One region of the Paenibacillus sp. 2003 genome, then DNA from elsewhere that is predicted to be linked to it. Evidence: riboswitches for the same ligand, from Rfam matches in the RefSeq annotation. Region 1 holds a riboswitch; the other holds the start of a gene.
The links. Region 1 has a riboswitch for FMN ahead of J2X75_RS10120 (DMT family transporter). Riboswitches for the same ligand answer to the same signal wherever they lie in the genome.
Positions count from the first base shown of each region.

Region 1 (15,501 bases):
ATCCGAATTATCACAGATCCGAATCCTTCCCCCTTCTCCCTCCACCAGAGTCAAAGCAAAATCAGCAGCTACCTCAGCCATAACCTGTTGCCAGTGAGCTTCTACAGCTATTAGTTGGAGTTTCAATCCCTGATCAATTGTAGTCAATGTTCTTCTCACATGCCCTGCTTCCATAACACCATTCAACCATTGTTTTTCTTTATCCGTTAATGATGCTCCAGAAGACAAGCGGGCTCCAAGGGCCAACAAATCATTCCTGAAATTTCTCATCGATAACTCATCTTCTGGAGATGCAGGTACAGAAGCCTGGAGTTGCCATCGATCCAAAAATTCTTGCTGCCAGTTCGCCTCACCGAGCCTGTCCTCCGATCGATCTCCCCCACGCCAATCATGATAATCGCTGTTTACAAAATCGGTCCAAAGTCTGTCCATGTCTACCTCCGTTTAGTGTAACTACCTTAATTTAATAAAGATGGTTACACTCTGTCTTTGATGTGTTATATTAAGTGTAACCTCATTAATCAGTTTTAGCTAGTTACATCACAAATCACCATGATACTCAAGGAGGAAACGACAATGACAAAAACAACAGCATTAGATGTGTTACTTATTCAAAAGGATGATACATGGGATCAATGCAATTGGATTGTACCTTTGTCGAAGTCTTTGGAAGGTCTTACAGCAGAGCAAGCAGCTTGGATTCCACCCTCAGGAGGATTAAGCATCTGGCAGTTGGTTAACCATATGTATTATTACAATCATCGCTTATTATTTCGTATTCAGGGTAAAGAACCTACTCTTCCTGCTGTAGACTCCAATGAATACACGTTTGGCAATTCTGGAGATGCAACGGATGAAGCCGGATGGAATACACTGATGAAGAGTACAACTCGATTAGCCCAACAGTTGCGAGATCAATTGGCTGCACTCGAAGAGTCAGAACTTGAAGCTGCTTATATGGACTCCGAAGAGAAATGGGCACACGAACTTGCCCGCTGGATACTTCATGATGCGTATCACACAGGTCAGATCGTGCTTCTTCGCAGACAACAAGGAAGCTGGAAAATCGTTTTCTAAAAAAAATGCTTGAACTGCTAGCGCTTACAGGAATAAGATGAAATTATTAATGTTACAGCTTGTTCAACACACTATATAATTGAATAGGATCTTCGGGGTAGGGTGCAATTCCCAACCGGCGGTGATGTTCTTCGGAACCAGCCCGCGACTCGCTATTTGTTCTTAACAAAGGACATTTAGCGACTGACTTGGTGTGAATCCAAGGCCGACGGTACAGTCCGGATGAGAGAAGATCAACACATTGACATGCCGTTCACGGGAAGGCCTCTTTCCTGAGGCATGTCCTTGGATGAGCCCCCGTTTATTTGGTATATACCAAAACGGGGGCTTTTGTCGATTTTGCCAACTGAAGATTCCGTGTTCTGACGAAGGAGTCCTGAATATGGAAAAGGCATCAGCAGCATCACCTGTTTACCGCAAGGAACGAAGTAATACCGGATTCTGGCTTGTAGTTCTCGGCGCCGCCTTATGGGGTGTCGACCCACTCTTCCGCATTATTTTGCTAAACACGATGACATCCACGCAGATTGTACTGGTGGAACATATCATCGTCAGTCTTATTGCCATTCCCGTGCTGTGGAAATTCCGGTCTGACCTGAAGAACCTGCGCGCTCGCCACTGGATAGCCGTGATTTTTATTTCATGGGGAGGATCAGCACTCGCAACGGTATTGTTCACTATGGCGCTTACACATAACGATCCGAATACGGTGCTTTTATTGCAAAAAATGCAACCGCTCTTCGCTATCGTGCTGGCTAAATTGTTATTGAAAGAAACGTTACCACGGCGCTTCGGTGGATTGTTCTTCATTGCATTAGCAGGAACCTACCTGCTTACATTTGGCTTCACATTGCCATTAGGTAACTGGGACAACTGGATTCATGCTGGAAGCTTGTTATCCCTTGGGGCTGCTGCCTTATGGGGAGGTTCAACCGTTATGGGCCGATTGATGCTGGGGCAGGCGCGTTATGAAACGGTCACCTCCCTGCGCTTTGTCGTTGCTCTCCCGCTCCTGATCTTTATGACGTGGAACGAAGGTGCAGCATGGACGTTTCCATCCGGAACGGGTGAACAGACTGCTGTTATCCTCAATATTCTCGGTCAGGCATTGTTACCAGGTTTGCTAAGTCTTCTGTTGTATTACAAAGGTCTGTCGTCAACCAAAGCCTCTGTTGCAACACTCGCGGAACTTAGCTTCCCGATGGCGGGTGTGTTGGTGAACTGGATTGCTTTCCGTACACTGATTACATGGGAACAGCTGCTTGGTTTTATCCTGATCTGGGTAGCCCTCTTCGCCATTTCCAGACAGCAGGAAAGATCATCAACTGCGGCCGATGCGGCACCGAAGCTGCGTACAGAGTAAGTGGATATATCCGAGGTTCTCATATAAACAAATAGTCAAATATAAAAATAAAACCATTGCACATCAAATTAGATGAGCAGTGGTTTTTTTATTTCCATTACTCGATAAGTCTCTTCTATGTTTTGTCTTTTATCCAATCCGGTGGTACGATGACATATGGAATAAACAGATGAATTATATTCAGAGAGGAACGATCATGATGTCTTCATTCTCATATACCTCCTACGACGCCGTAAGTTTGGCTGAACTGATCCGATCCCGGGAAGTATCCCCGGTTGAAATGCTGGAAGCGGCGTTTGCACGCCTTGAAGAAGTGAATCCGCAACTTAATGCGGTTATTCGTACATATGAAAATCGCGCACGGGAGGCAGCCGGTTTGGTTCGCCCTGGAGAACAACCTTTTGCAGGTGTGCCCCTGCTCCTGAAGGATATCTCACAATCCTTGGAAGGTGAATTTCTGACTTCAGGCTCTCGTCTGTTCAGCGAGCATCGGGCATTACGCAATTCCAATTTTGTCACTCGACTCCGTGATGCAGGCTTTATCTTCATAGGACATACCAATACGCCTGAATTTGGTTTGAAAAATATTACCGAGCCCCGTCTTCATGGTCCAACTCGCAATCCCTGGAATATTAATCACTCTCCAGGTGGATCAAGCGGTGGTGCCGCAGCCGCTGTAGCTTCGGGTATTGTTCCCCTGGCTGGAGCCAGTGACGGAGGTGGTTCGATTCGTATCCCGGCTTCCTTTAGCGGATTGTTTGGATTAAAGCCAACCCGCGGACGGACACCTGTGGGACCTGGAGTTGGTCGTCAATGGCAAGGCGCATCCATTGATTTTGCCCTATCCCGCTCGGTTCGGGACAGTGCCGCCCTGCTCGATACATTGCAAGTCATTCAGCCTGAAGCTGCGTTTCATGCACCACTATTCCCAGGCAGTTACTTGGCAGATATAAGCTATCCACATCAACGCAAACTGAAAATTGCATACACAACGGATTCGCCCGTGGGTACACCCGTCAGTGGTGAAGCCAAAGAAGCTGTATACAAGCTCGTTCACTGGTTGGAAGACCAAGGTCATCTTGTTGAAGAAAAGCTGAGTCCAGTCAACGGAGTCAGGCTGATGGAGAACTATTACATGATGAACAGTGGAGAGATGGCCGCGATGATCTCTTCCATGGAACGATCCATGGGCCGGGCTCTGACCTCTGACGATATGGAGATTGAATCCTGGGTTCTGGCCGAAGCTGGCAAAAAAGTCTCTGCTGCCGAGTTTGTACATAGTCTGGCTGAATGGGATGTAGCCGCTGCTCAGATGTCCACTTTGTTTGAGCGTTACGACTTCTACGTCACACCCGTTAATGCATTTTCTGCGCCCAAAATTGGAGAGTTAACACCGCATGATGAACAGATCCGTAACCTGATGCGGATCAGCGAACTGGACAAGACCCAGCAGCAACAACTCATCTATGAAATGTTTGAGCCAAGTCTTACGTATACTCCGTTCACCCAGCTTGCGAATTTAACAGGCCAGCCTGCGATAAGTGTGCCTTTGCATATGACACCAGAAGGTTTGCCAATGGGTGTTCAGGTGATGGCAACCAAAGGACGTGAAGATTGGTTGCTGCATCTCGCTGGTCAGCTTGAAAAGTCAGAATTATGGATCGGGATGAATGGTAACCCACTTTTTCCAGTTTAAAAATACACGTTACACTCCTACCAGCAGATTTGTTCTGCTGGTTTTTTCTTTTTAATATACAAGATAAAATAGTTTAGATTTGGTGTTTTTTTACATAATAAATATGATGTTAATCTATGTAACATTCTCCATTCCCTGTTCTGTGCATAATTTTATAGAATACAGGCGATCATAAGTTGGTGGTAAATTAACCTACTGGAGGGAAATCAAATCATGGGTATTCTAAGTGGCAACCCCAAGAACGAGCCGATGCATTATGGTGAAATCTTTAGTGTATGGCAATGTTCCACGATAGCTAAGGGGGCTGTTTCTTGCTATCAAGCTTATATGAGTCATGCAGGAGATAAAGATTTAAAGAAAATCTTGGAAGATCTGCTGGACCAAGCCAAACTCGAAATTAAAGAATGCGATACACTATTGACTGAAAATGGTATTGCTCCTGCACCAACACTGCCGGAAAGACCACATGTAGAGTTTGAGGATATCCCGGCTGGCGCAAGATTCACAGATCCTGAGATTGCTGCAAAAGTAACAGCTGATACAGCCATGGGTCTGGTTGCTGCAAGCCAAACGATTGGGCAATCGATCAGAGAAGATATTGGGGCGCTATTCGCCAAATATCATGCGACCAAGACCGCTTTAGGCTTACGAATTCTTCAAATGAACAAAGAAAAAGGTTGGCTCATTCCCCCACCGCTTCAAGTCAAAAGACCGGATTCAGAATAGAGTTCATTGGACGACGTCTAACCATATGTTGTAGTGAAATGATGAGACAAGGCAGGAGAAGCTTCCATTCTCCTGCCTTGTCTTTTTGTTATTTTGTTGTTTAATTCCCCATAGACAGGTTAATAAAATTTTAGAATTTATCAGAATTTTAAGACATCTTTATTGGAGGGATTCACATGTTTCGACATCAGAAAGAATTGCAATTTGAAGTCAAAGTAGATCGTCCCGATCCCATGCTTGCACGTCAGGTTCAAGAAGTGCTGGGAGGACAATTTGGCGAAATGACCGTCATGATGCAGTACCTTTTTCAGGGATTCAATTGCCGAGGTGAAGAGAAATATAAAGATATGCTCATGGATATTGGCACCGAAGAAATTGGACATGTCGAGATGCTCTGCTCATTAATCAGTCAGTTGCTGGATGGTGCTACTCCTCAGGCACAACAACAAGCCGCAGAGGATCCTGTGACAGCTGCAATTATGGGCGGTATCAATCCGCAACATCTGCTCGTCAGTGGTCTGGGTGGCCTACCAACCAACTCAAACGGTGTTCCGTGGAATGGTTCTTATATCGTGGCAAGCGGTAACTTGCTTGCAGACATGCGTTCTAATTTGCATGCCGAGAGTCAGGGTCGCCTTCAGGTAGCAAGACTGTACCATATGACAACAGATGAAGGCGTACGGGCTACTTTTCGTAAAATGTTAGCACGTGACCGTTATCACCAGTATCAATGGATGGCAGCTATTCAGGAACTGGAGGAAAAAAACGGAGTCGTTGTTCCAGCTTCTTTCCCTCCAGAAGCCGAGCAAGAATCTCAGCCGCAGGCCTATGAATTCTGGAATCTCTCCGAGGGAACTGAATCCGCCGAAGGATTATGGGCTACAGGAAGTGCACCTGATGGAAGCGGAGACTATGTATATATCTCGAGCCCTGTTCCAAAGGGACAGATACATGAGCCCGTCATCCCTGCCACAGAACTTCACCATGACCTGGATATGAAATCAACAGATAAATAAAACATTAAATTCTATTTTTAAAAATATTTGGGTTCATTCTGTTTATATGCTTTATAGCAGGGTACAAACATTATAGAATAATCAATTCTTGGAGGTGCTTAATGATGGCAACTAAGGAACTTGCATTACATGAGAAACTCGAAGTACATGAGCTGCTAACCCTCAAAACTTCGTGTGCCACCAAAGCCGTAACGATGCTGGAACTCGTAAAAGACGACACACTAAAATCCTTAATCGAAGAAGATTTGGACAACTCTTCCAAAGCTATTGAAGAATTAAAATCCCTATTAAAATAAGGAGGTTGCTCTTATGACTACAACCAAAACGAAAGAAATGCTCGTCAAAGCGGTTGCTCCCATGGATGATTTGGCCATTGCCACCGATATGCTCCTCTCTGCTAAGTCAGCGGTACGTACCTATGCAATAGCTCTTACAGAAACTGCAACCCCCCGAGTTCGGAAAGTCCTTAAGGCTCAATTGGATACTGCAATCGAAACCCACCAAAAGATCGCAGACTATATGATCAAAAATGAGATGTATCATCCCTATAGTATAGAAGAGCAAGTTGAACACGATATGGAAAAATCAGACATGGCGTTGAAATTGTTGGATGATAATTAATGGTTAACGCCTAAAGCGACTCAGTTACGACTGGGTCGTTTTTTAATTCCAGTGCATATTTCCAGCTAGTTGTTTTCACTTTTCTGCATACCTTTCTTTCTCAGGAGAATGACAACCAATAGTAGTACAGGTAAAAAAATCTGAAATACAGGTGAAGTATAATTCAATGTGTATCCTCGCCCTATCTCAATGTGTTCTGTGAATGTCGGTGATAAAAAAGACAACCCATATAGAATAAGACCTACTGGAAACACCCAATTCCTATAGTTCGCTCCAGTTATTCTTTCGAGTCCAATCACGGCTCCATGGAAAAATGCAGCCATTTTGATACCCAATCCGAGGAACAGGAGTAAAGTGAACAAGGCATCCATCCGTTCAAACACTTCAGTCAAATTGATTAATTGTACTGTCTCCAAAAGCGGAAGTGTACTATAGGCAGCAATATGAGGGCCCAAGACAAAAATGATAAGTTGATTGATAAATGTTAAAGCGAGAGCCGTTAGAATATAGGCGATGATCACCGCTCTGTTAAGATTCCTTCCTTTCCGGGCATAGGGATAAAAGACCAGAAATAAGACAACCTGCCCAAATGGAAAGGATACGATCTCCGGAAAAGCAGCTTGAAAAATCGGCTTCCACCCATTCTCCAACACAGGCAAGGCCAGATCGGAGTGAAAAAGACCTGTCGTTGGGATTAAGAGGCTGATTAATGTATAGCCTAGTGCCATGAGTGGAAACAGAATCATACACATGAGAAATAGTACACGATATCCATACCGTACGGTGTTGGATACAACGATAATGGTGATCATGCTGATGATCCACATCGACGTTCTGTTTAGTAAGGTCAATTCAGTGACTTCACTGATGTCACGTAGATTTCGTGAAGCTTCATAAGCAAAATAACCTACAAATGAAAGGCTTACGATTGTCCCTAATATTTTCCCCATATAGCGGCGACACAGTAGAAACAAATCCAATTCAGGTTCCTGATGATGAATAGCCAGATGTAGGATTAGTAACACCAAGCCACCAGCAGCCCCGGCGAGCATGGCTAACCATGCATCCTGTTTGGCATCTCCACCAATCAGAAACAAGGTTGTACTGCCAACTTCAAATAAGGAAAGACAAACAGCCAATTCGGATACGCGAAGCTCCCTAGCCAATTTCATGATTGAACCTCTCCTTGGTGTTAGTCTTTCTGTTCGCCAAGCATCTTGCTGAAAGAATCTTGAAGCAGACCTACTCGTTCCAAAGTTACGTTTACATTTATGTTAATATCCATCTGTGCCAATTCACTAGACCAGTTGTCTTTTAGAACTTTCCACTCTTTGGGATGTCTTTGATGTATTTTGTTCGCGATCCCCAACATATCGACATGAAGCCGTTGGTTCCCTCTCCATCCGTTCAATATCTGTGCTTTAATGACTTGTTCAGCCTGCCGCTGCAATTCATGAATGGTATGTGTTCTAACGATATCCTCCCCGGATGTGCTCTCATCCAGCTCAGCATTGACCTTTGCATCTACCTGAACAGCATAATGAATCCCCTTTTTCACAGGAACGACCTTAACTTTTGCTTTGCGCACAAGAAAAGAGTTAACCTCACCCTTTGCGCCTGTATAGGTCAAGTTGGTCCAGTTCACCCTGTCTGTTAGCCAGGTGATCCCCATACTTTCTTTTTCGTTCAGTACTCCGATCTTTTTGTCTTTAAGAAATACACTTAATCCTTGAAGTCTTAAATTCCCGGGTATTGATGTCTCCTTAAAAATATCAATTGAATTCTGTTTATTATTGCCCAGTGTATCTGCTGTAACACCAGGAATTCCGGCGGTTCCACTGTCTGAAGTGATCTTCAGACCAACCTCATGTATGTTCATCACGGGATAGTACGACCCTTTTTCATTATTACGTTCCAAAATCTCGGATAAAGCACGGCCAGGCTGTTTCTCGGGAGGAATCAATTTTTCGAGATATTCTCTTGCCTGACCATCTGCAATAATAAGCTTGGCAGATTCCCTGGAACCAATATTTCGATAATAGTGATCCATGATCTCAGCAATCCCGTATCTCGCCGCTTCTTCCCCGATCAGGACGACATTGGTATGAGCAAAATATAATCTTTTGGGATTTTCAATACTGCTTTGGGCAACGGCTTCTCGAATCGTTCTACCTTCTGACGAAAAGGTGTTCACAGGCGCTTGAGATCCACCAGACGAGGACCCAATTGAACTGCTCGCTGGCGGTACAATAATCTGATAGGTAATGATCCACTTTCCGTTTTTTCGGTCAAACCCTGTTGCCGTTGTGATGCCCAGATCATTTAATTCTGTGCGATTTCCACAACCAGCAGTAATCAGTCCAACCATGAGAAAGATTAATATGGACTGCAAACGAATCATATAAATCGCTCCTTATTCGTTCTCAGCTTCATTAATACGGTCTACAATGTTATCCGATCCTGACGGGTATTGATGAGGGGCTTGTCTCGTCTTATTCGTATTCGACTTTTCATCAGGTCTAGTCTTCATAGCCCACCAGGGTACTCTCAACCACAGATCCTTCATATTTGACTTGAAAAACGGACTGTATGGCATCAGGTAGTCAACACCAAATGACTTCAGCGATACCAGGTGTGCAAGTAATGGCACTGCTCCGGCCAATATGCCATATAATCCTAGCGTACCTGCCAGTAACATAAACGGAAAACGCAATAGCCTTACTGCTGTGGCCATACTGAAATAGGGTATAGCAAAATTCGCTATTGCTGTAAAAGAAACCACAATGACCATCGCGCCTGAGACCAATCCCGCCTCTACCGCAGCTTGACCGATGACCAATGCACCAACAATAGAGATTGCAGGTCCAATGGCTCGCGGCATTCGCACTCCAGCTTCACGAATGACCTCGAACGTAATTTCCATAAGCATAGCTTCAAGTAATGCCGGGAAAGGGACCCCTTCCCGTTGTGCAGCCAGGGTGACCAATAACGTTGTAGGTATCATCTCCTGCTGAAATGTGGTTAGTGCGATGAAAGTCGAAGGCAGCAACAAAGATACGAGGAAACAGATTAACCGTATAATCCGCAGAAAGGTAGAGATATCATAACGCTGATAATAATCCTCAGGCGTTTGAAAGAAATTAAAAAAAGTAACAGGTGCTATTAAGGCAAATGGCGTACCATCTACCATAATGGCTACTTGACCATCCAGTAGACTGCCTGCAACCGTATCTGGACGCTCCGTATTGATCATGGTCGGGAAAGGCGTAAGTGGTGCATCCTGAATAAATTCTTCTATGTAACCACTTTCGAGTATACTATCTGTGTTGATGGCATTTAGACGCTTGGTAACTTCTTCAATGACATCTCGCTTGGCAATGCCCTGGATGTAAGCCAGTGCAACTACAGTTTGGGTGTACTCTCCAATGGTATGCATCTGGAATTTCAAATCAGGAGTCCGTATTTTCCGTCGAACAAGAGTAATGTTGGTCGTTAGTTCCTCTGTGAATCCTTCCTTTGGCCCTCTGACCACCGTTTGGGACGTGGGTTCCTCCACTGATCTTCTGGCTCCTCCGGCGATCGGCACTGCAAGAACATTCTTTACACCATCAATAAGTATAACGACATGGCCTGTTAATAAAGCTTCATAGATAAGTTGCGACGAATCCAAATTTCGGATATTCCCGGAGGGTAGTATGCTTTTCACTAACACATCTCTAGGCTGATCTCCCGGAAGCAGATCCGTATTCATCCATTGAATGATATTGTCCATAAGTTCAACCAACAGCGTAGAATCTGTCAATCCTTCCATGTAACATACAGCTAGAGTAGTGCCCTTCCCCTCTAACATAGGGAACTCCCGAACTACAAAATCAGGACTATATTCAAATGCCTTGATAATACTGTCAAGTTTATCTTCTAGCGAAATATCCAAACTTTGTGAATGTTGTATTCGTTTATTGGATATTTCTCCTTTTTTTTGTGATGTAAATACCTCCTTTATCCAACGCATAAGCACAAAATCACCCCCTATTTTCGACTAATATGGATTAATCGTGCACAAAGTATACATCGCCCTCAATAATCTTGTCCTACAAAAACACCTTGAAGAATATGCTGTACTGTATGGAAAGGAGGACATCTTATTTATATCATGTTAGGTTATGTGATTCTGGGATTATCACTTTCAGCCCCTATTGGACCCATTAATGCTGCGCAATTGGACAAGGGTATTCGAGGTGGGTTTATGCCAGCCTGGTTTGTTGGGCTAGGAGCCATCGCAGCGGATATTATCTACATGCTGCTTGTGTATTTTGGTATCGTACATCTGCTTGAGCTTCCGTTTGTAAGGGTATTCCTCTGGATGTTTGGTTGTTTTGTATTGATCTATACGGGTGTGGAAAGTATTAAAAATGCAGGAACCCTTGCCCCTTCTCAAATGAGAGGAGATGATTCGGAGCTTGCCAAGTCATTTCTTCAAGGATTCCTGATGTCTCTGTTTAACCCTCTTTCCATCATGTTCTGGCTAGGCATTTACGGCTCTGTTCTGGCTAAGGCCGTAAATGACTCCCCTATGGATCAATTGTTGATTTATAGTGGAGCTATCATCTTTGGCGTACTTTTATGGGATCTATTCATGGCGACTGCCGTAAGTTTTTTTCGCAAATACCTCACTTCTACTGTGCTTAAAGGAATTGCTCTCATTTCCGGACTGTCTTTAGTCGGTTTTGGCTGTTACTTTGGATATAAAGCCATACAATTTCTCTTCTTTATTTGAGTTTGTTTTTTTTGCGTAGCCGAATACCCGTGATGTGATAACTGCTTATACCCGTAGAACGCTGCTCATTTTCTTCACTTTCATCCTTCTCGTCATTTGATGATGTATTGGTCGCAGGCTTCTTCTTGCGAATCCGTTGTACAATAACGTCACTAATGGCAATGAGAGAGACAAGCAATAAGCTAATATAGAACCCTGGTCTGCTGAGTGCATGAAAAAGCGTTCCTGTGACTGCAGTAGCGATCAACAATAGGCCAATCCAGCGTTTGATCACATCGAACTTGCCTGATTTCAACAATTTACCGGAGGATAACAAAATAAACGACCAGTTGTACAAAAGCATCAGACCAGCTGCAGTCGTGATGTATTCATATACTTTGCCTGGGAGTAAGAGAGACATGATGATCGTACCAACTAACCCACAACCAATGAGGGACAAGGCAAATAACGGATACTTCGTTTTCCACTTTCGAGAAAATAACTGCGGGGCGTCTCCCTCCTGAGCTAGGGTAATAATCATAGACGTCACCGCATAGAGCGAAGCAGTCATCGTTGAAAATCCGGCTACAATGAGTACCCCGTTGAACAAATGTGGGACAAAAGCAAGGTGATCACTACTGAGTGCCAGTACAAATGGACTCTCCTTGGGATTGAATGCATTTAAGGGAACCATAATTAAAGCGAGTCCAATGGATACAACATATACGGTGGATAGCGCAATGAGCATGACTTTTCCTGCCTTTGGGGCATCTTCCGGTTTTTGAAGCCGATATGACATAATGCCAAGCACTTCAATACCTCCATAAGCATAGAACGCAAAAAGAAACGCAGACCACAATCCGATGCCACCCTTTGGAAAAATCGCTGCCATATCCAGCGGTATTTTGTGTTCATACTTGGTTCCCCCAATCCATCCTGCGAGAAGAGCGATGGCAAGCACCAAAAACATGATGATCGCTGCAATTTTAATGATAGCCAGTACATTTTCAACCCGATCAAATCCTTTATTACCGAAGAATACAATACAAAGACCCAAAATTCCGAACCCTGCAGCAAATATCCAGAGCGGAACAGCCGGAAACCAAAACCTGGAGAAAATGGACAATGCGGTTAGCTGACTCCCCATAATGAGCAACTCCGAAAACCAATAGAACCATCCGCTCGCAAAGCCTGCCCAACTTCCAAAGGCTTTCTTAGCATATGAACGAAAAGATCCTTGTTCCGGATGGTCCGCTGTCATTCTCGCGAGCGCGTCAAAAACTACATATGTACCTAAAGCGGCCAAGATATAGGCCAGCAGCACAGCTGGACCACCAATCGATATCGCAAGGCTGGAACCCAGGAAATACCCTGTACCAATTGTTCCTGCCACACCTAGCAGACTCAATTGCCACCATTTCAGTTTCTTTTCTTCTGTAGTGTTAGTCGATGCTTTACTCATGTTGTCATTCCTTTTCTGTATCATTTTAGGTCACTAAAGGTAGCCTTCCCAATCCACAGCGAATCATGTTCATAAAATAATCCTCATTTGAATGGAACAGGATAGATTGAATATTTCTCAGAACCGTATTACATAATACACAGGTACATCAAAACACACAGGAGGGTTTTACACATGAATCAGTTCTCTCAATCGCAGCAAATTACGCAGTTGGCTCAACAACTTACACAACAAACACAACAGGCTTCGATGCAATACCAACAATTACTTAGACAAGAACAAAGCAACGCTCAACAACTGGAGCAATTGGCACAACGCGAGCAACAAGCTGCACATATGATCCAGACCGCACTACAAGGACATCAAACCGCCATCCAGCAATTACAACAAATCTCCAATCTTGCACAACAACTTGCACACTCATCTTCACAACATGTATCTTACCTGGAGCAGCCATATAACACTCCTAATATCTCAACTAATGGTCAATCTTATGGCACGTATTCGAATCAACAACGCCCGCAGTAACATCTTCATGAAACACATAAAGGAACCCAGCATTGGGTTCCTTTTTTGTGTGTTCATTGTAAAAAAGAGACTGCAGTTGTCTCTTTATAGGTTCTACCTTAAGTTTCAAATCTGGTCCTATACTATAGGAGGCTTGTTCATACTTTAGGCATTAAGATCATGTATTCCTGGGCTATGTTCATTTGGAAGTTCAGGCATATAAGGAAGTGGATATCCTTGTGGGGGATCGATTACCTGCAGTTCGCCACCATTACGACTTGGCGTTTGACCACTGAAAATCTCAGCGATGCGCGTATTGTCTAAACGGAAATTAAACTGCGCATTGTGGAAGCCCATATCTACGTATTTCCGACATTCGGGATATTTATTAATATCATAGTTGGGAATCGGGAATATTTTGCCCCAATTCACACCAAGGGTCTCCAGTGCTTTGGCAAATGCATTTTGATGCGCATTATCACGAACAATCAGGAAACCCAGCGTTTCACGAAATGCTTTGTTGGTACTCATTTCATATATTCTTGATTTTTGTAACACACCCGTAGACTCCAACACAATATTATCAAGTAAGTTGCTTACCAAATTCCCATGATCGTACACATAATTCCCTAGCCATGGATTACCTGCAGCATCAACAGGCAATGAGCTCTGAGCCCCCATGATGTAATGATGAGGGTTGGCATGTTTAATCGCTTCATCCAATGGAGCACCGTCGATCCCTGCATCTCCCGCGCCCTCTGCACCGGCCCCCGTTAATAACTGATTAATGGTTTGTTGCACCAGTTCAATATGGCTTAATTCCTCAAGAAATACACCACGGATCAGATCTCTATACTGCGTGGCGTTGCCCCGAAAATTACTGCTTTGAAAGAAAAATTGCATCATCGTCCGCATTTCACCAAATTGCCCGCCAAGCGTCTCTTGTAATACTTTTGCTGCCGCGGGATCAGGCTTGTCTGGTACGATCATATTGATTAGATCTTCACGATAAAAAAACATGGTTGTCCTCCATTCTGAATTAACATACTATTCTAGTTTTAACGTTCTTCCTGTTATTATGTAATCGCTTGGCTGTCAAACCTTGGTTAGAACTATTTCTGCTTATCTCCTTAACAAAAATATGTTGGACTGTCACCATTTTTTCCTTGGGTTATATCCTATAGGTAAAAGGAGGACTGTTCATGTCGTTGTTGTTTTCATCTTCTGAGATTGAGAATGAGGAGATCCCTCTCGAAACCTGGAAAAGAGATGCTCACCGTTTATTCTCTTTCAAAATGAGTGACCGGGAGGCTCGATTCCCCTGTATTCCGGCTACACAGGCCTTTGCCCTGGGTCACCTCCGATACGGCTTTGTTTCTAATTTCGGAGACGAGTCTGCAGAACGTAATGTATCAGACATACTCAAGGAATATGGAGAATGCTCTCGTTCATTCGGAGAATATTCTTCATTGATTTTATTTTTTGAAAAGGAAAAAGAGATACGGGATGTATTGGCCTATGAAAAAGCCTTCTGGGATTTATTAAGCCAGATTAGGCACTTGGATAACAAGCCTTGGCCAAAAGATATTCCAGAAGACCCGGAGCATCCCATGTGGGAGTTTTGTTACAATGACGAACGGTATTTTGTCTATTGCGGGACGCCAGCTCATATGTCACGACAAAGTCGCAACTTTCCTTATTTCATGTTAGCTCTAACACCGCGATGGGTGCTCGATACGTGGAACGCACAACCTCTGAAAGCTGCAGCGATTGCTCCAAGAATCCGCGCACGCTTGGCTGCCTACGACACCATACCGGCACATCCTGAATTAAAGCAATACGGATCACAAGGCAACCTGGAGTATAAACAATATTTTTTGCGTGATGACGATACCGCTCCTTCCAAATGCCCGTTTCTTCGATCCCTTCAGCAGGACAAAGTAAAGGAATAGCTTAAGTCGATTCTAAAAATACTCTCCTCCGAATAAACTCTATACCACCCGTTAATAGGAGGAGAGCCCTGTGCTCTATACTCGCTACAACTACATAAGCAACGGACAAGCCCTATCGAAATAAGAATTCATTACAGACGGAAAGGAAATGACAATGGAAATCTATATTAAGTTCGTCCTGATTGGTCTCGCTATTGCCATGCCAGTGGGAGCAATTACGGTAGAGATGGTCAAGCAGGGATTGAGAAATGGGTTTATCCATGGCTGGGCCGTGGGTCTTGGAGGCATGACAATTGATGCTGGTTTGATCCTGGCCATGTACTTC
Region 1 is NZ_JAVDTB010000001.1:2,354,975-2,370,475, forward strand. It holds gene J2X75_RS10110 (CGNR zinc finger domain-containing protein) at 1-432, opposite strand, end outside; gene J2X75_RS10115 (DinB family protein) at 577-1,077, shown strand; FMN riboswitch at 1,162-1,315, shown strand; gene J2X75_RS10120 (DMT family transporter) at 1,460-2,440, shown strand; gene J2X75_RS10125 (amidase) at 2,640-4,136, shown strand; gene J2X75_RS10130 (DUF3231 family protein) at 4,350-4,862, shown strand; gene J2X75_RS10135 (manganese catalase) at 5,039-5,878, shown strand; gene J2X75_RS10140 (spore coat protein) at 5,980-6,174, shown strand; gene J2X75_RS10145 (spore coat protein) at 6,188-6,499, shown strand; gene J2X75_RS10150 (GerAB/ArcD/ProY family transporter) at 6,565-7,671, opposite strand; gene J2X75_RS10155 (Ger(x)C family spore germination protein) at 7,692-8,900, opposite strand; gene J2X75_RS10160 (spore germination protein) at 8,913-10,511, opposite strand; gene J2X75_RS10165 (LysE family transporter) at 10,644-11,276, shown strand; gene J2X75_RS10170 (amino acid permease) at 11,269-12,717, opposite strand; gene J2X75_RS10175 (AMP-dependent synthetase and ligase) at 12,892-13,245, shown strand; gene J2X75_RS10180 (manganese catalase family protein) at 13,390-14,244, opposite strand; gene J2X75_RS10185 (YqcI/YcgG family protein) at 14,427-15,176, shown strand; gene J2X75_RS10190 (LysE family transporter) at 15,331-15,501, shown strand, end outside.

Region 2 (15,501 bases), on a different contig from region 1:
GTGGAGCAGCCTGGACAACAATATGGCAATCATGGTCGCAAAACCATGAAAGAAATCTATGAAACCCATCATCCGAGGGCAAGATAGATTTTGACGCATGGCATTCACAAATAAATGCGGAACATTGGGCCGATTTAGGATAAAATAAATTGAATACATCCAAACGCCGTTATACATAAGACGGATCGTTTCAACTCAAGGAGGAACATACATCGCATGACAGCATTAAACCAACAAATGATTTCGGAAGCAGCATCTTATATTCAAACCAAAAGCTCCATCAAGCCGGAAGTCGGTTTGATTTTGGGTTCAGGTCTTGGCGTACTGGCAGAACTGATTGAAGATGGCGTAAGTATTGCTTATCAGGATATTCCACATTTTCCGGTGTCCACAGTAGAAGGACATGAAGGTGAACTATTGGTCGGAACCATTAAAGGTCGTCCAGTCGTGATGATGAAAGGCCGTTTCCATATGTATGAGGGATATGGTCCGGAATTGACAGCTTTCCCGGTACGGGTTATGAAAGAATTGGGTGTAAGTAGCCTGCTTGTAACCAATGCTGCAGGCGGTGTGAATACGTCGTATGAAGCTGGAGACTTGATGCTGATCTCTGATCACTTAAATCTCACAGGCAAAAATCCACTGATCGGACCAAATGACGCTGCACTGGGCGTGCGTTTCCCTGATCTGTCCGAAGCATATAGCCGCCGTTTGCGTGCGCTGGCGAAGGATACGGCCGCGTCACAAGGTTTTAACGTACGTGAAGGGGTATACGCAGGTATGCTTGGTCCGAACTACGAGACACCGGCAGAGATCAGAATGCTGCGTACATTGGGCGCAGACGCAGTGGGCATGTCCACTGTATCTGAAGTGATCGTGGCACGCCACGCAGGCCTGGAAGTACTCGGTATTTCCTGTATCAGCAACATGGCTGCCGGAATTCTGGACCAGCCGCTGTCACATGATGAGGTGATGGAAACGACGGAACGTGTGCGTGAGTCGTTCCTGGCGCTGGTATTGGCGGTTATTCCACAAATGTAAGCAAGATTTGAGTAGATAAGGTTACCTCTTTGGATGAGAAATCATCGGGGGGTAACCTTTTTTTGTTGTGTTAAATGTACGGTTACTCATTCGTTGAGTGCAGTGCGTTATTTTGCTTTGACCACATTTTCAATAAAAGTTCGGGAAATCATGCTTTACATGGAATAATTTACTGGAAACGGGCCGACAATGATTAGCAGTACATGCATGGAACATGCAGTAAGCAAGTCATTTGAGGAGGTAACTTAGTGAATAAAAGAATAATGGCATCGTTCATGACCCTTTGCATCCTGCTGTCCCTTTTGGCATCAACGGCATTAGCTGAAGAAACACCGAAGGCAGCGGGAGGAACTGATCTGGCCCCGTCGGCGCGCTCTGCCATCTTAATGGATGCAGATACGGGAACGGTCATTTATGAGAAAAACAGTCATGATCAGCTGCCTCCGGCGAGCATTACAAAAATTATGACCATGCTGCTTACGATCGAAGCGATCGACTCGGGTAAGCTGAAGCTGACGGACAAAGTAAGAGCGAGCGAATATGCAGCTTCGATGGGCGGTTCGCAGATCTTCCTGGAGCCAGGGGAAGAAATGACAGTTGATGATATGTTAAAAGGGATCGCGATGGCTTCAGGCAATGATGCCTCGGTAGCGATGGCTGAGAAGATCGCTGGCTCGGAAGAAGCCTTTGTACAGCTGATGAATGAGCGTGCGAAGGAGCTTGGCATGAAGGATACTCATTTTGCCAACTGTAACGGTCTCCCGGTCGATAATCATTATTCTTCCGCCCATGATATTGCCGTCATGAGCCGTGAACTGTTGAAGCATTCCGGGATTACGAAGTACACCGGTGCATATCAGGATTACCTTCGCAAAGATACGGAAAAGCCATTCTGGCTGGTGAACACAAACAAGCTGGTTCGTTTTTATCAAGGGGCAGACGGTTTGAAAACAGGTTACACATCCGAAGCGAAATTCTGCTTGTCCGCAACAGCGTCCAAGGATGGACTGCGTGTCGTTTCCGTGGTACTCGGTGAACCGAATACCAAAACACGGAACAGCGAAGTATCTTCGATGTTTGACTATGCCTTTAGTCAATATACGATGAAGGCTCTCTATAAGGCAGGGGATCTGCTGGGCAGTCTGAAGATCGAAAAAGGCGAAGTTGCCGAATTGCCTCTGAATGCCACGCAAAATTATAGTGTGCTGATGCGCAAAGGAGCCAAATCCAATGACATCCGGCATGAATTGCTGGTTGCCAAAGAATTGAAAGCTCCGATCAAGGCGGGGCAAAGTATAGGTAAACTGGTGGTTTACCAGGGCAACGATGTCATTAAGGAGTTCGACATTCAGGCTCCGCAGGATGTGAATAAGGCTGGCTGGTGGAAGCTGTTCAAGCGGACAACGTCCAATCTGTTTGACTAAACGGCGATTTCCGCGATTTGCACGCATCCTTCGAACATATTTTGTAGTTAAATAGGGGTTTTCTTCTAGTTTTGTCGGGGGGCAGGAAAAGCCTTCGGAAGCGTAGAAATCCTTGTTCTAAGACAGGGAGGAGAGTGAGCAAACGTGAACTTGCATGTGGAAATGGAACACCATCGCGGGATTCTGATTGTACGATTATCCGGGGAGCTGGATCACCATACAGCTGACATGGTACGGATGCAGATGGATGAAGCCATCCAGCGGAGACAAAGCGAGCATCTCGTACTCAGCCTGAAAGATCTGCAATTTATGGACAGTTCGGGACTGGGTGTCATATTGGGAAGATACAAGCTCATTAAGAATAAAGGTGGCAAGATGGTGGTCTGTGACGTCAATTCGCCAGTGTACCGTTTGCTGGAAATGTCGGGTCTGTTCAAGATTATGCCGATATACGAAAATGAGGGAACTGCTCTCTCAGGTCTGGAGGTCGTCTCATGAATGAAGGAACAGGGACAAATTTCATGAATCTGCAATTCGCGGCCAAGTCAGAGAATGAGTCGTTTGCACGGGTAACCGTTGCTGCGTTTATCTCCCAGCTTGATCCAACGATGGACGAGCTCAGTGACCTGAAGACGGTCATTTCGGAAGCCGTGACCAACAGCATCATCCACGGATACAACAACAACTCCGAGGGTGTGGTGTCTATCCAGGCCGAGATTCGGGAAGACATGATCACAATTATCGTGGAAGACCGCGGTGAAGGAATCGAAGATCTTGAACTCGCCAAGCAGCCGCTATATACGTCCAAACCCGAACTTGAGCGGTCGGGCATGGGCTTCACCATTATGGAAAACTTTATGGATGAATTCGAAGTCAGCAGTGAGCCCGGCAGAGGCACCTCCATCAAGATGAAAAAAAGGATTGAATCCAAGAAAGCATTGTATAATTAGGGGTTGGTGTTCTTATGGATGCTGAAGTGAAACCATCTTCACAGACCTATTTGGACGATGCCGAGGTCAAACGGCTGATTGCGCTCAGTCAGTCGGGTGACCATGTCTCACGGGATACGCTGGTGAACTGCAACATCAGACTCGTCTGGTCCGTCGTACAGCGTTTTATGAACAGGGGATATGATCCGGAAGATCTGTTCCAGATTGGTTGTATCGGTCTGCTCAAGTCAGTGGACAAATTCGATCTCAGTTATGACGTGAAGTTCTCAACCTACGCGGTACCGATGATCATCGGAGAAATCCAGCGATTCCTGCGGGATGACGGTACCCTTAAGGTCAGTCGTTCACTGAAAGAGATGGCGAATAAAGTCCGCAAAAAAAGGGACGAACTGTCCAAACATCTGGATCGTTTACCAACGATTAAGGAAGTTGCCGCAGAGCTGGGGGTAACCCCCGAGGAAGTGGTATTTGCCCAGGAAGCGAACAAACCACCGACCTCCATCCATGAGACGGTATTCGAGAATGACGGTGATCCCATTACGTTAATGGATCAGATTGCCGACGAGTCTCAGGAACGTTGGTTTGACAAGCTGGCGCTGAACGAAGCCATCGGTGGTCTCAGTGAGCGGGAGCGGTTAATCGTTTATCTTCGGTATTACCGGGATCAGACCCAATCCGAGGTTGCCAGCAGGTTGGGTATATCTCAGGTGCAGGTATCACGTCTGGAGAAAAAAATACTGCAATCCATCCGCGACCAGATCGCGCAGTGATTTAGTGGAGTGCAATACAATATTGGTGTCTATACACCAATATACGACAACTAACAACCTTCTATCGCGCATTATGGCGAGGAAGGTTATTTGTTGTTAATACGGGGAGATCTCAAACGATTGGACTGCATGACCAGCATCATGCCAAGAATACATGCCATACCAATCCATTGATAGAAGCCAAAAGGTTCATGGAGCCATATGACGGTTGTTCCAACAGCAGCAAGGGGCTCTGCGCTCCCGAGCAGGCTAGTTTCCTTGGGTGTAAGACTTTTGAGACTCGCAATATAAAACCAAAAAGCAATCAGGGTTCCAAAAAGGATCGTAAATATCAAATAACCGTAGGTTTCAAGCGTGATGTTAGCAAAATTCATTTTCCAGGGCGGGTGAATAAAACTCATTCCCAAACCACCGATGATCATAGCCCAGCCGACCACAACAAGTGAATCGTACTTTTTAATTAGTTGCACGGCATACAGCGTATAAAATGCAGCTGAAACCCCAGATAACAGGCCCCATATCACTGCCAGCGAGGAGACAGATAACCGCGTAAGCGAGCCATTCGTCAGCAGGAAAAAACACCCACTGAGAGCCAAAACAGCGCATGCAAGGTCATTGCGTGTGAGGACCGACTGCTTACGGAGTGCGATGTAAATCATGATCATGACAGGGGACAGATACTGCAACAGTGTAGCCACCGCTGAATTGCCGTGTTTAATGGATGCCATGTACGTATACTGAACGGCAAGCATGCCCACCAATCCGAAAATGATCAGCTGTCCAGCCGTTTTTTTATTTCTCCACACATCAAAAATCTGAAATCGTCCATTTGTAAACGATTGAATAACCAGTAATAGTAACCCAGCAATTAACAAGCGTACAGTGACATACCAATTGACCTTAATTCCATCCAGTTGAAACAGTTTTTGAGATACCGTCCCCCCAATGCCCCAGCAGATGGCTCCCGTCAGAACGAGTACGATGCCTGAAATTTTGGATTTTGCAGAAGTTGTCATTCTTGTTCGCCTCACCTTAAATATAAGAATAGTGTTATATTAAGGAGAAATACGATACATTTATATCAATATTACACTTAAAAATATAACTATATTGAGATGAGGGCCATGCAGAAGATCGAATTTATCATTGATCAACATTTGAAAGAAATGACGCAACACCGTACGGATACATTATCTATAGCCTGTTATGAGACAACCATTGTTCAAAATGTTCACGGACATATTCCTCTCCACTGGCATGATGAATTGCAGTTTGTTACCGTTCTTCAGGGTACGGCGTTGTTCCATATCAACGATCAAAAGATGATTTTGTCCAAAGGTGACGGGATTTTTATCAACAGTGGAATAATGCATATGGCTGAAGATCACGATGAGAGCGAGAACTGCATTTATTTATGTCTGAATTTGTCCCCGCATGTTATCATGCCTTCGGATTTGTATATAAAGTACGTACATCCATATGTAACAGCAACTAATTTGCCTTTTCTGTATATCGAAAGAGCTAACGCTTGGGGAGAACGGATCCTGGATGTTATTGCACGGATTAGAAAGGAGTTAGTGCACCAAGTTCCTTTTTACGAAGTGAATGTTGCTTCTGCGGTGCTTAATATGTGGAAACTGCTGATTATGAACGGATATTCTCTAGAACATGATCCATCAGAGATGAGCAGAAACAATCGAATGAAAGACATGTTGCAATGGATTAATCTCAATTATGCGGATGAAATTAAGCTGGAAGATATTGCGAAGGCGGGACAGTTGAGTCGATCGGAGACATGCCGTTATTTCAAGCAAATCCTGAAAACTACACCCATGCAATATGTGATCGAGTACCGCATCCAAAGAAGCATTGAACTATTGCAATCCTCCAAGCGTAGCGTCACCGAGATTGCCTATGAGGTCGGTTTTAACAGCACGAGTTATTACATTAACCAATTCCGCAAAACAATGAATTCAACCCCTTTACGATTTAGAAGAGAATTGAACAAAAGAGAAAAAGAAAATAATTCTTGAGATAATGTTTATGATCGGTAAGTCTATCAACCAATCCCAAAGAGTCGCCCATACGGCGACTTTTTTTGATATGTAAAATAATGCTTTACACTCCGTTACGCCTCAAATCGGTCACAAGGAGAGCGTATAAAAGGCTAATCTCCTAATTTCTAAAATTAATATCAAAAAGCTACTTTCACAAGTCATGGAATTTTGAGCAAAATAACCCCAAAAAGCTCATCTTTCGATTCCCTTCCTACCTACTCCCCCAGCATATTTATTTCAAACGTTTGGAAACGGGAGGACGGCTGGTAGCGGAGGGATGGAATCGGTCAAAAGGAGCGAAGCGTGAGGGCTTGCCTAATGATACACAAGCAACGCAGGCGGCAGATTAGACCTGAAGAAGCGAAGCGCTCGCCTTTGTCTCCAAATTTCTAACACTTAGAAATCAATCAAAAGAATTTGGAGACAACAGCGATCAGAAGGTTGGTCTGCCGTCGGAGTGTCTGCGTGTATCCTCCCCCGAGCAACAGCGACCAATGACCGATCCATCCCGCAGCACTAGCACAACCTCCCGATCTTTTTCCAACCCGTTTGTAATAAATTTGCACATTCTTCAAATACTAACCTAAATTACGCAGTAAAGGAGTGCTTTGGATGTCCCAGACACCCACTCCAATGGTCTATATTCGTCTACGCAGCCGTATTCGCATCCAGAGGGGCAGAGCAGTCAAGCTTGGAGACATTGCACATATACTGACCTCTTCTGAAGACCAGGAGGGCAGGCTACTGGAGCTTGAACTGCTGCGCCCTGGACCGGAGGATGGCAATCTGATCCTCATTGATATATTGCAGATTATTCCCCGAATTCGGCACATCTTGCCGGAGGTAAGTGTGGAACTGATGGGATCAGGTCATACGTTGGTTGAAGTCATTGCGGGAAATGGTCAACCTTCCAAGTCGCTGTTCATTCTGGTTTGGCTGCTGCTGTTCTTTGGATCAGCCTTAACCATTATGAATTTTCATGCCGATGTGAACATGCAGGAAGTACAGATTCGAATTGTGGAGATGCTTACTGGGCATCGGGACGAACATCCCTATCTGTTTCAAGTGGCGTATTCCATTGGCATTGGATTCGGAATGGCAGTATTTTTTAATCATTTGTTCAAGAAAAAGTGGAATGAGGAACCTACCCCGCTGGAAGTGGAGATGTTTCTATACCAGCAAAATGTAGATAAATATGTGGTGATTGAAGAGAGCGAACGGATGCACGAGCAGGAACGCAGGGAGATGAATGCGGATGAGCGTTCTTAATGGAGCAATCAGCATTGTATTGGGTATTGCAGGGGGAATTGCCGTAGGGAGCGGCGTAATTGCGCTCATTCTGGTGCTCGATATGATTCCCAGGTTAGCTCAACTTACGCAATCATATGACAAGACTCACTGGTACGAAGGGGCGCTAATTGGTGGTTCACTTCTCGGGACGGTGGCGGATTTCTGGCACTGGAAAATGCATGGGGTGCTGCTGCTCAGCCCGATCGTTGGTTTGTTCTGTGGTGTATTCATCGGTCTGCTCGCCGCAGCGCTCACCGAGGTGCTTAATGTACTTCCCGTGCTAGCCAAACGATTGGGCATGAAACCTTATTTGTTTGGATTACTGCTCGCCATGATTTTGGGCAAAATGACAGGTTCCCTGTTTGATTTTTTTATATATCAGCGGTAACTCGTGGCCATAGGAGGATGGAAGATGGATGAACGAACGGAGCAAACAGGCCAGGAAAATGGTGAAGGTATAACGGAAGAGATGTTACACAAGTCTGCTTATGAGATTCAGAAGGAAGAAGAGGAGAAAGCGTACAAAAAGAAAAAACAAAATGAAATGTCTGACAGTATTGAAGAATCCGTAAAATATTGGCAGGAAAACGATGATATCTCCCCACGCATGAGTGAAAATAGATATACATTACAACAGGTACTGGGGCTCGGAGAATCGTTCGACGTAAATATGAGGGAAATGGTCCTGGGTGGCAAGCACGTTGGATTGCTGTTGATCACCGGCTTCGCCAAGGATGAGATTTTGCTTGAAGTATTAAAAAGACTGACCTACCTTACCCCTGATGATGTGTCAGGGCATGCACTCAAGTCCTATTTTGAATGTTACATTCCCCATATTCAGGTTGAAAGAGTCGACAAGATGAGTGCGGTCATCAACAAGGTTCTTACCGGTATGAGCGCAATGTTTGTTGAAGGGGACCGCTCGGTCCTAATTATGGATACCCGGAGTTATCCGGTACGTTCACCCGAAGAACCTTCATTGGAAAGGGTAGTCCGAGGTTCCAGAGACGGCTTTACCGAAACGCTCCTGACCAATGTAACCTTGGTGCGCCGCAGGATACGCGACCCTGGACTGAAATTTGAGATCATGCAGGTGGGGCGTAGAACACAAACCGATGTCTGTGTTGTGTACATTGATGATATTGTGGATAAAGTGCAGGTGGATTCCGTTCGTGAAAAAATACAGCGAGTGGATATCGATGGTATTCCCGCGGCCGATAAGCAGCTAGAGGAAGCGATTATCAACAAGGGGTGGAACCCGTTCCCACTCGTTCGTTATTCGGAACGACCAGATGTTACAGCTTCCCATTTGCTGGAAGGACGAGTTGTCATTTTTGTAGACACTTCTCCCAGTGTGATGATTCTGCCTACGACCTTCTTCGACCTGTGTGAGCATGCGGAGGAGAACAGACAGACGGCCTTAATGGGAACATATTTACGATGGGTGCGTTTTGCAGGGATTCTCATATCCTTGTTTTTGCTACCACTATGGCTGCTGATGGTTATTGATCCTTCAATTAAACCGATGGGGCTGGACTTCATTGGTCCACAGGAAAATGTAAAGTTACCGCTGATTCTACAGTTTCTACTGATCGAACTTGGCGTCGACTTATTACGTATGGCAGCGGTTCATACGCCTACACCTCTCGCATCGGCCATGGGCTTAATCGCGGCAATTCTAGTCGGGGATATCGCCGTGAAAACAGGATATTTTGTCAATGAGGTTGTACTCTATATGGCGATCGCAGCCATCGGAATGTTTGCCACCCCGAGTTACGAGCTTGGACTTGCCAATAGGCTGGTCAGGTTGTTTCTGCTCATTGCAGTAGCGATATTCAAGGTTCCTGGATTGGTCGTGGGCAGTACACTACTCATATTGGCGCTCACCGTTCACCGGTCTTACAATTCTTCGTATCTCTGGCCTTTTATACCGTTTAATGCAAAGGCCTTGGGTAACTTTTTATTCCGGCTTCCGCTGCTGGAAAATAAAAAACGTCCATCATTTAACAAAACCCGTGACAACACCAAAATGTCCGATGATCCGGACGGTGAACTGCGAAAAAGTAAAAAACACAAATGATCTTCCGAAAAATCCATTCATCTCGCCGCCTAATTTGATATACTGGTGTAAAATCATTGGAATAGCAACTGTTCCAGTATACAAAAAAGTGAGGAATGCAGATTATGTATTTACATGGTACAAGTAAAATAAATGCGCAAGGGCATCTGGAGATTGGCGGAGTTGATGCAACAGATCTGAAAGAACAATTTGGAACTCCCCTGTACGTTGTGGACGAGCAATTGGTTCGCGAGCGTTGTAGAGAGTACATGGAAGCATTCCGTGCTTCCGGACTGGGTTTCCAGGTTGCTTACGCAAGTAAAGCTTTCTGTGTAATGGCGATGTGTGCACTTGCAGCTGAAGAAGGACTTTCCCTGGATGTTGTATCTGATGGTGAATTGTTCACTGCACTGCAAGCAGGATTCCCGGCTGAGCGCATTCATTTCCACGGTAACAACAAAACGCTGGAAGAAATCGAAATGGCTCTTGATGCAGAGATTGGATGCTTTGTTGTTGATAACTTCAATGAATTACATCTGTTGCAGGCTGTAGCTGCGGACAAAAATCGTAAAGTAAACATTTTGCTTCGTGTGACGCCTGGTGTTGAGGCCCATACGCATGAATATATTTCCACAGGTCAGACGGATTCCAAATTTGGATTCGATATCGGTAATGGTACAGCATTTGAAGCGATTGACTTGGCTTCCAAGCAGTCTAACCTGGTATTGCTGGGTGTGCATTCCCACATCGGTTCCCAGATCTTCGAAGTTGAAGGCTTCCAGATGGCTGTTCAACGTGTTGCTGAATTTGCAGCAAGTGTATATGAGCGTCTTAATGTTGCTTTCAAAGTGGTTAACCTTGGTGGTGGATTTGGAATCCGTTATATCGACGGAGATACGCCGCTTGAAGTTGCGCAATACGTGAAGGCTATTACAGACGCAGTTAAAAATCATTTTGCTCAAATCGGCTATGCCGTACCTGAGATCTGGGTTGAACCAGGCCGCAGCATCGTGGGTGAAGCGGGAACAACGCTTTATACCGTTGGAACTAGCAAAGACATTCCAGGGGTGCGTAAATACGTTGCCGTTGATGGTGGTATGACCGATAACCCACGTCCTGCTTTGTATGAATCCAAGTATGAAGCTGTGCTTGCCAACCGTGCGAATGAGGCTGCTCAGGAAACGGTATCTGTTGCGGGTAAATGCTGCGAGAGTGGCGATATGCTGATCTGGGATCTGGACTTGCCAAAAGTGGAAAGTGGCGATCTGCTCGCTGTAGCTTGCACAGGCGCGTATAACTACTCCATGGCAAGCAACTACAACCGGATTCGTCGTCCGGCCGTTGTATTTGTCAAAGACGGTCAAGGAGATGTCGTGGTACGCCGTGAGACGTATCAAGATATCATCCAGAATGACCTGGTACCAGCGCGCATTGGAAAACAGCCAGTTACTCGCTAATTCGTCAAAAGATAATGCGATTCTGCATTATTCAAGATATAGCGATCTTAAAGTTGAAGCAGATGAAAAGGGAACTTCCTTTTTCGTCTGCTTTTTGCGTATTTGAGCTAAATCATGAAAAAAGTTGCCGTTTTTTTTGCGATCCAGACATTTTCGGTGTACACTAAGAAAAGTGCTGTAATGCTTGGCCCAGGGTCATGCGTCTGGCACCATTAACGATGGTCAATACGAAAGGAGTCATTTACATATGGCGAAACAAGCGAAAATTAAATTGGCAAACGGCGGAGAAGTTCTGATCGATCTGTTCGATCAAGAAGCTCCAAACACAGTAGCAAACTTTGAGAAACTGGCTAACTCCGGTTTCTACAATGGTCTTACATTCCACCGCGTTATCCCGGGCTTTGTAGCTCAAGGCGGATGCCCTAACGGTAGCGGTGCAGGTGGCCCAGGTTACACAATTAACTGTGAAATCAACCCGAACAAACATGAGCGCGGAACACTCGCTATGGCACATGCTGGCCGTAACACAGGTGGAAGCCAGTTCTACATCTGCTACCAACCGCAACCACATTTGGATGGACAACATACGGTATTTGGCAAAGTAACCAAAGGTATGGAGTTCGTGGACGCTTTGGAAGGTAAAGACAAAATGGAAACTGTTGAAGTTGTAGAAGCTTAATACCTTCACCTTAACTGGATCCAAACATGAAGTGCTTCTTTTATAGAAGCACTTTTTTTGTTTTTTTTACATACTTGAAATCGATGATTAGAAAGGATGAATAAAACCTTGGATATGGTTACTCAGCTAAGCTTGTTAAAACAAATTTATAGTGAGCGCACGTTGTGGGATGAAGAACTTCAGGCATCGCGGCATGTCGTTCCGGACAGTCTATCCGTAAAGGATCGGGAAGCGTTAGAGGCAGCTGGGCATGAACCGAATCGATTTGTACGTCCGCAACATGATGAAACGATTACTGAGCTGAAAAAAGTTGCAAATCAATGGACGATAAATGATGCAGCGCAGGCTTTTGTATCCTCTTTGTGGTCCGCACCCATGATCTGGCGCTCGTTGCTTACGGGCAAGCTTATTGCGAGCAGTATGCCAAGTCATGAACATACGCCATATCCATCTTCGAACACTTGCAAGATCTGCGGATTAAGTGTAGATCAAGCAACCGACACGACGCTGCAATGGTATTGGCGGATGACCAATGGAACCCCGTTGGACGGTGATCCTTTTGGATATGTGTTGGCACTTCGAGAGCTGGCTGCCGCGCAGGAGATTCCAATACCCAATGATTACGACCGCTGGACATTCCGTGCGGTGTTAACAGTGCTGCGCGAACTACCTCCCAAAACACGTTACAGCAAGGCAGCAGTAGCGCTCAAGAAGGAACGCCTTTTGCCTACACAGAAGGAATATGCCTACCGTGATTTGCTTGAGACGTTAGCTCTGATTGGCATACTGGATACGGCGGAACATCCCGGAATGATCACGGAATTCACCTCTTACATGCAGCGTGACGCACGCCCCAATATGCGTGTTGAAGTGCAGGCCCCTCTGGCGTGGTGGGACTCATCTGTCGGAATTAATGAGAACAACCTGAACAAGATATTTCATGATTTTGATCTGAGTAATATATCTCTTGCGGATAAGCCTGATGAGAGTCCAGCTGTAAAGGACACAATCTTAGGGGCATTGGAGAAGAAGAGAAGTGTTCGCGGAAAAGTACCAAAGGCATCTCCTGATGCAGGTACCGGGGAGGTACAGTCTGGAGATGTGTATGCTGTTCGGGTGCGGGAAGGTGTATGGGTGACGGTGTATTGTCATGAAGTCAGAGACAAGCGTGTCATCGTAGAATATCTGGATGGTGTCTTTCCAGAGATGCCGGGAAAAGCAGATTTGCATGGGACGTTTCGACCGAGAGCGAACGGACGCTGGAAATGCTCGGCTATTGCGATCGATTCCACAAGTTGGGTCAGAAGGGTGGCAAGAGAGTTCCCGCTTCCAACTTCGCCCCTGCAAGAACCTGACCGCACTCCATTTCATAATGCCAAAGAATTAAAGCATATGGCGAGCTGGTGTTTTCCTGATATGTAGAATGATACGATGGGTGTGAAATGGGCCTCCAAGCAAAAACCGTGCCTCCTTGAGAGGAAGCGGTTTTTTGTTGTTTCTTAGCTTATTAAAAGTTAGTATGTGACAAAAAGGAACAAAAAACAATTGATTTTTTGGCATTAAAGTGCTAACATCCAAGTAATAACGAAAGCAATCCTTCAGGGCAGGGTGCAATTCCCTACCGGCGGTGATGCAGGAAGTGTAAGGACCTATGTGTCCGGCACTTGATGCAAAGTCCGTGACCTGTCTGCCCTTGGCAGATGGCTGATCTGGTGTAATTCCAGAACCGACAGTATAGTCTGGATGGGAGAAGGAGAGGTGCAGACCTAACAGGTTTGCATTCAGCAGGAGTATTGCTGCACAGTCACGATTTGTAATGTCTTGCACTGTGCAGGGAAGATCCGGTTACGTCGGAAAGTTCCATACATATGCCACACTATAAAAGCTCTTTACCTGTAATTGATGTTCATTAAGGTATGTGTCTATTTTCACTTGCCCGAAATGAAGTTTTGGGCAAAGTGTTGGCGTGCTGTATCCATTTCACTCCTGCTGGTGACATTTGTCTCTCATCATCCCCATCGAACTGATTGTTCGACGGGGATTTTTTAATAAACAAGACTTTAAACCGCGGGGTGAACGGATTTGGAAATGATCAATGATGAATTTTATATGGCACTGGCATTGGATATGGCGGAACGAGCACAGGGACAGACGGGGATCAATCCGGTCGTTGGATGTGTAGTTGTGAAAGAGGGTCGTATTGTAGGTCTGGGGAGCCATCTGAAACGTGGAACCGGTCATGCAGAGGTGCATGCACTTAACATGGCAGGCAGTGATGCAGAAGGAAGTACGGTATACGTTACACTTGAGCCTTGTAGTCATTATGGCAAGACGCCACCTTGTAGTGAACGCCTGATTCATGAGAAGGTGAAACGTGTTGTGGTATGTTGTGAAGATCCAAATCCGCAAGTTTCCGGTAGGGGCATAAGCATGCTTCGTCAACAAGGCATTGAAGTTGAAGTTGGCGTACTGCGTGAGCGAGGAAGACGCATGAATGAAAAATTCATTAAGTTTATTACAACGGGTCTACCTTTCGTGACACTGAAGACGGCTACTACTTTGGATGGCAAAATTGCTACTCGCAGCGGAGACAGCAAATGGATCTCTAACGAGCCCGCTCGTGAGATTGTGCATGCCCTTCGTCATCGTCACCAGGGAATTATGGTTGGCGTCGACACAGTGATTGCCGATAATCCGGAACTTACTACCCGTTTGCAAGTCGAAGGCATTAGTCCAGTGCGCATTGTGGTGGATTCCAAGTTACGTCTTCCCGTAGGTGCCAAAATGGTTAAGGATGGTCTTGCTCCAACATGGGTGCTGACAACAGACGAAGCCAGTCCTGAAGCTGCTGAACGTTTGGAAGCCTACGGCGTCGAAATTATACGCTGTGGTCCTGGACCACGTGTGGATCTGTTAAACGGACTTAGCAAGTTGGGTGAGCGTGAGATTGGTTCGATTTTGCTTGAAGGTGGAGGCACCTTGAATGGAGCCATGCTGGAGGCACGGTTGGTCGATCGACTGCTCATGTTTATCGCTCCGAAAATTGTAGGCGGTTATGATACACCTGGAAGCTTCCGCTTCGAGGGTGTGGAACGTATGAATCAGGCGATTCAATTGAATCAGTTGGAGATCGAACAAGTTGGAGATAATATCAGCATTGGCGGTATTCCGGTGTGGCCTGAATAAATAAATGGATTTTAAAGTAAAAAGTTAGGTTCTTTATAACTTGAAAAAGGGAGGCGGCAGCATGTTTACCGGTTTGGTGGAAGAAGTCGGTCAGATCCGGCGTATTGGTCGGAAAGGCGAAGCGATGGTCCTGAATATCGGAGCTTCCGCCATCATGGACGATCTGAAGATTGGTGATAGTGTAGCAGTGAACGGCGTGTGCTTAACAGCAACAACACTCGAAGGTGGAGGTTTTACCGCCGACGTAATGCCTGAAACCTATCGTCATACCAATCTCAGTCAGCTGCAATCTGGCAGTAAAGTTAATCTGGAGCGGGCCATGCAATCAGGCGGTCGCTTTGGCGGCCATATCGTTCAGGGCCATGTAGATGGTACTGGAGTGATTGGCAGTATAACACGTGATCAAAATGCAATTGTGTTTGAGATCAAGCCTGATGATCACCAGTTATTCAAATATCTGATCCCCAAAGGATCGGTTACACTGGATGGCATTAGTTTGACCGTTGTCCATACGTCGGATACCGCATTCACGGTTTCCATTATCCCGCATACCATTGGTGAAACTGTACTAAATGTGAAAAAGACAGG
Region 2 is NZ_JAVDTB010000008.1:61,784-77,284, reverse strand. It holds gene J2X75_RS24585 (tyrosine recombinase) at 1-87, shown strand, start outside; gene J2X75_RS24580 (purine-nucleoside phosphorylase) at 217-1,041, shown strand; gene J2X75_RS24575 (D-alanyl-D-alanine carboxypeptidase family protein) at 1,290-2,465, shown strand; gene spoIIAA (anti-sigma F factor antagonist) at 2,610-2,963, shown strand; gene spoIIAB (anti-sigma F factor) at 2,960-3,415, shown strand; gene sigF (RNA polymerase sporulation sigma factor SigF) at 3,430-4,185, shown strand; gene J2X75_RS24555 (DMT family transporter) at 4,272-5,201, opposite strand; gene J2X75_RS24550 (helix-turn-helix transcriptional regulator) at 5,310-6,218, shown strand; gene J2X75_RS24545 (stage V sporulation protein AA) at 6,855-7,511, shown strand; gene J2X75_RS24540 (stage V sporulation protein AB) at 7,492-7,920, shown strand; gene J2X75_RS24535 (spore germination protein) at 8,002-9,612, shown strand; gene lysA (diaminopimelate decarboxylase) at 9,717-11,048, shown strand; gene J2X75_RS24525 (peptidylprolyl isomerase) at 11,296-11,727, shown strand; gene J2X75_RS24520 (hypothetical protein) at 11,842-13,149, shown strand; FMN riboswitch at 13,318-13,486, shown strand; gene ribD (bifunctional diaminohydroxyphosphoribosylaminopyrimidine deaminase/5-amino-6-(5-phosphoribosylamino)uracil reductase RibD) at 13,810-14,913, shown strand; gene ribE (riboflavin synthase) at 14,975-15,501, shown strand, end outside.
Region 2: another riboswitch for FMN. It lies ahead of ribD (bifunctional diaminohydroxyphosphoribosylaminopyrimidine deaminase/5-amino-6-(5-phosphoribosylamino)uracil reductase RibD); the one in region 1 lies ahead of J2X75_RS10120 (DMT family transporter).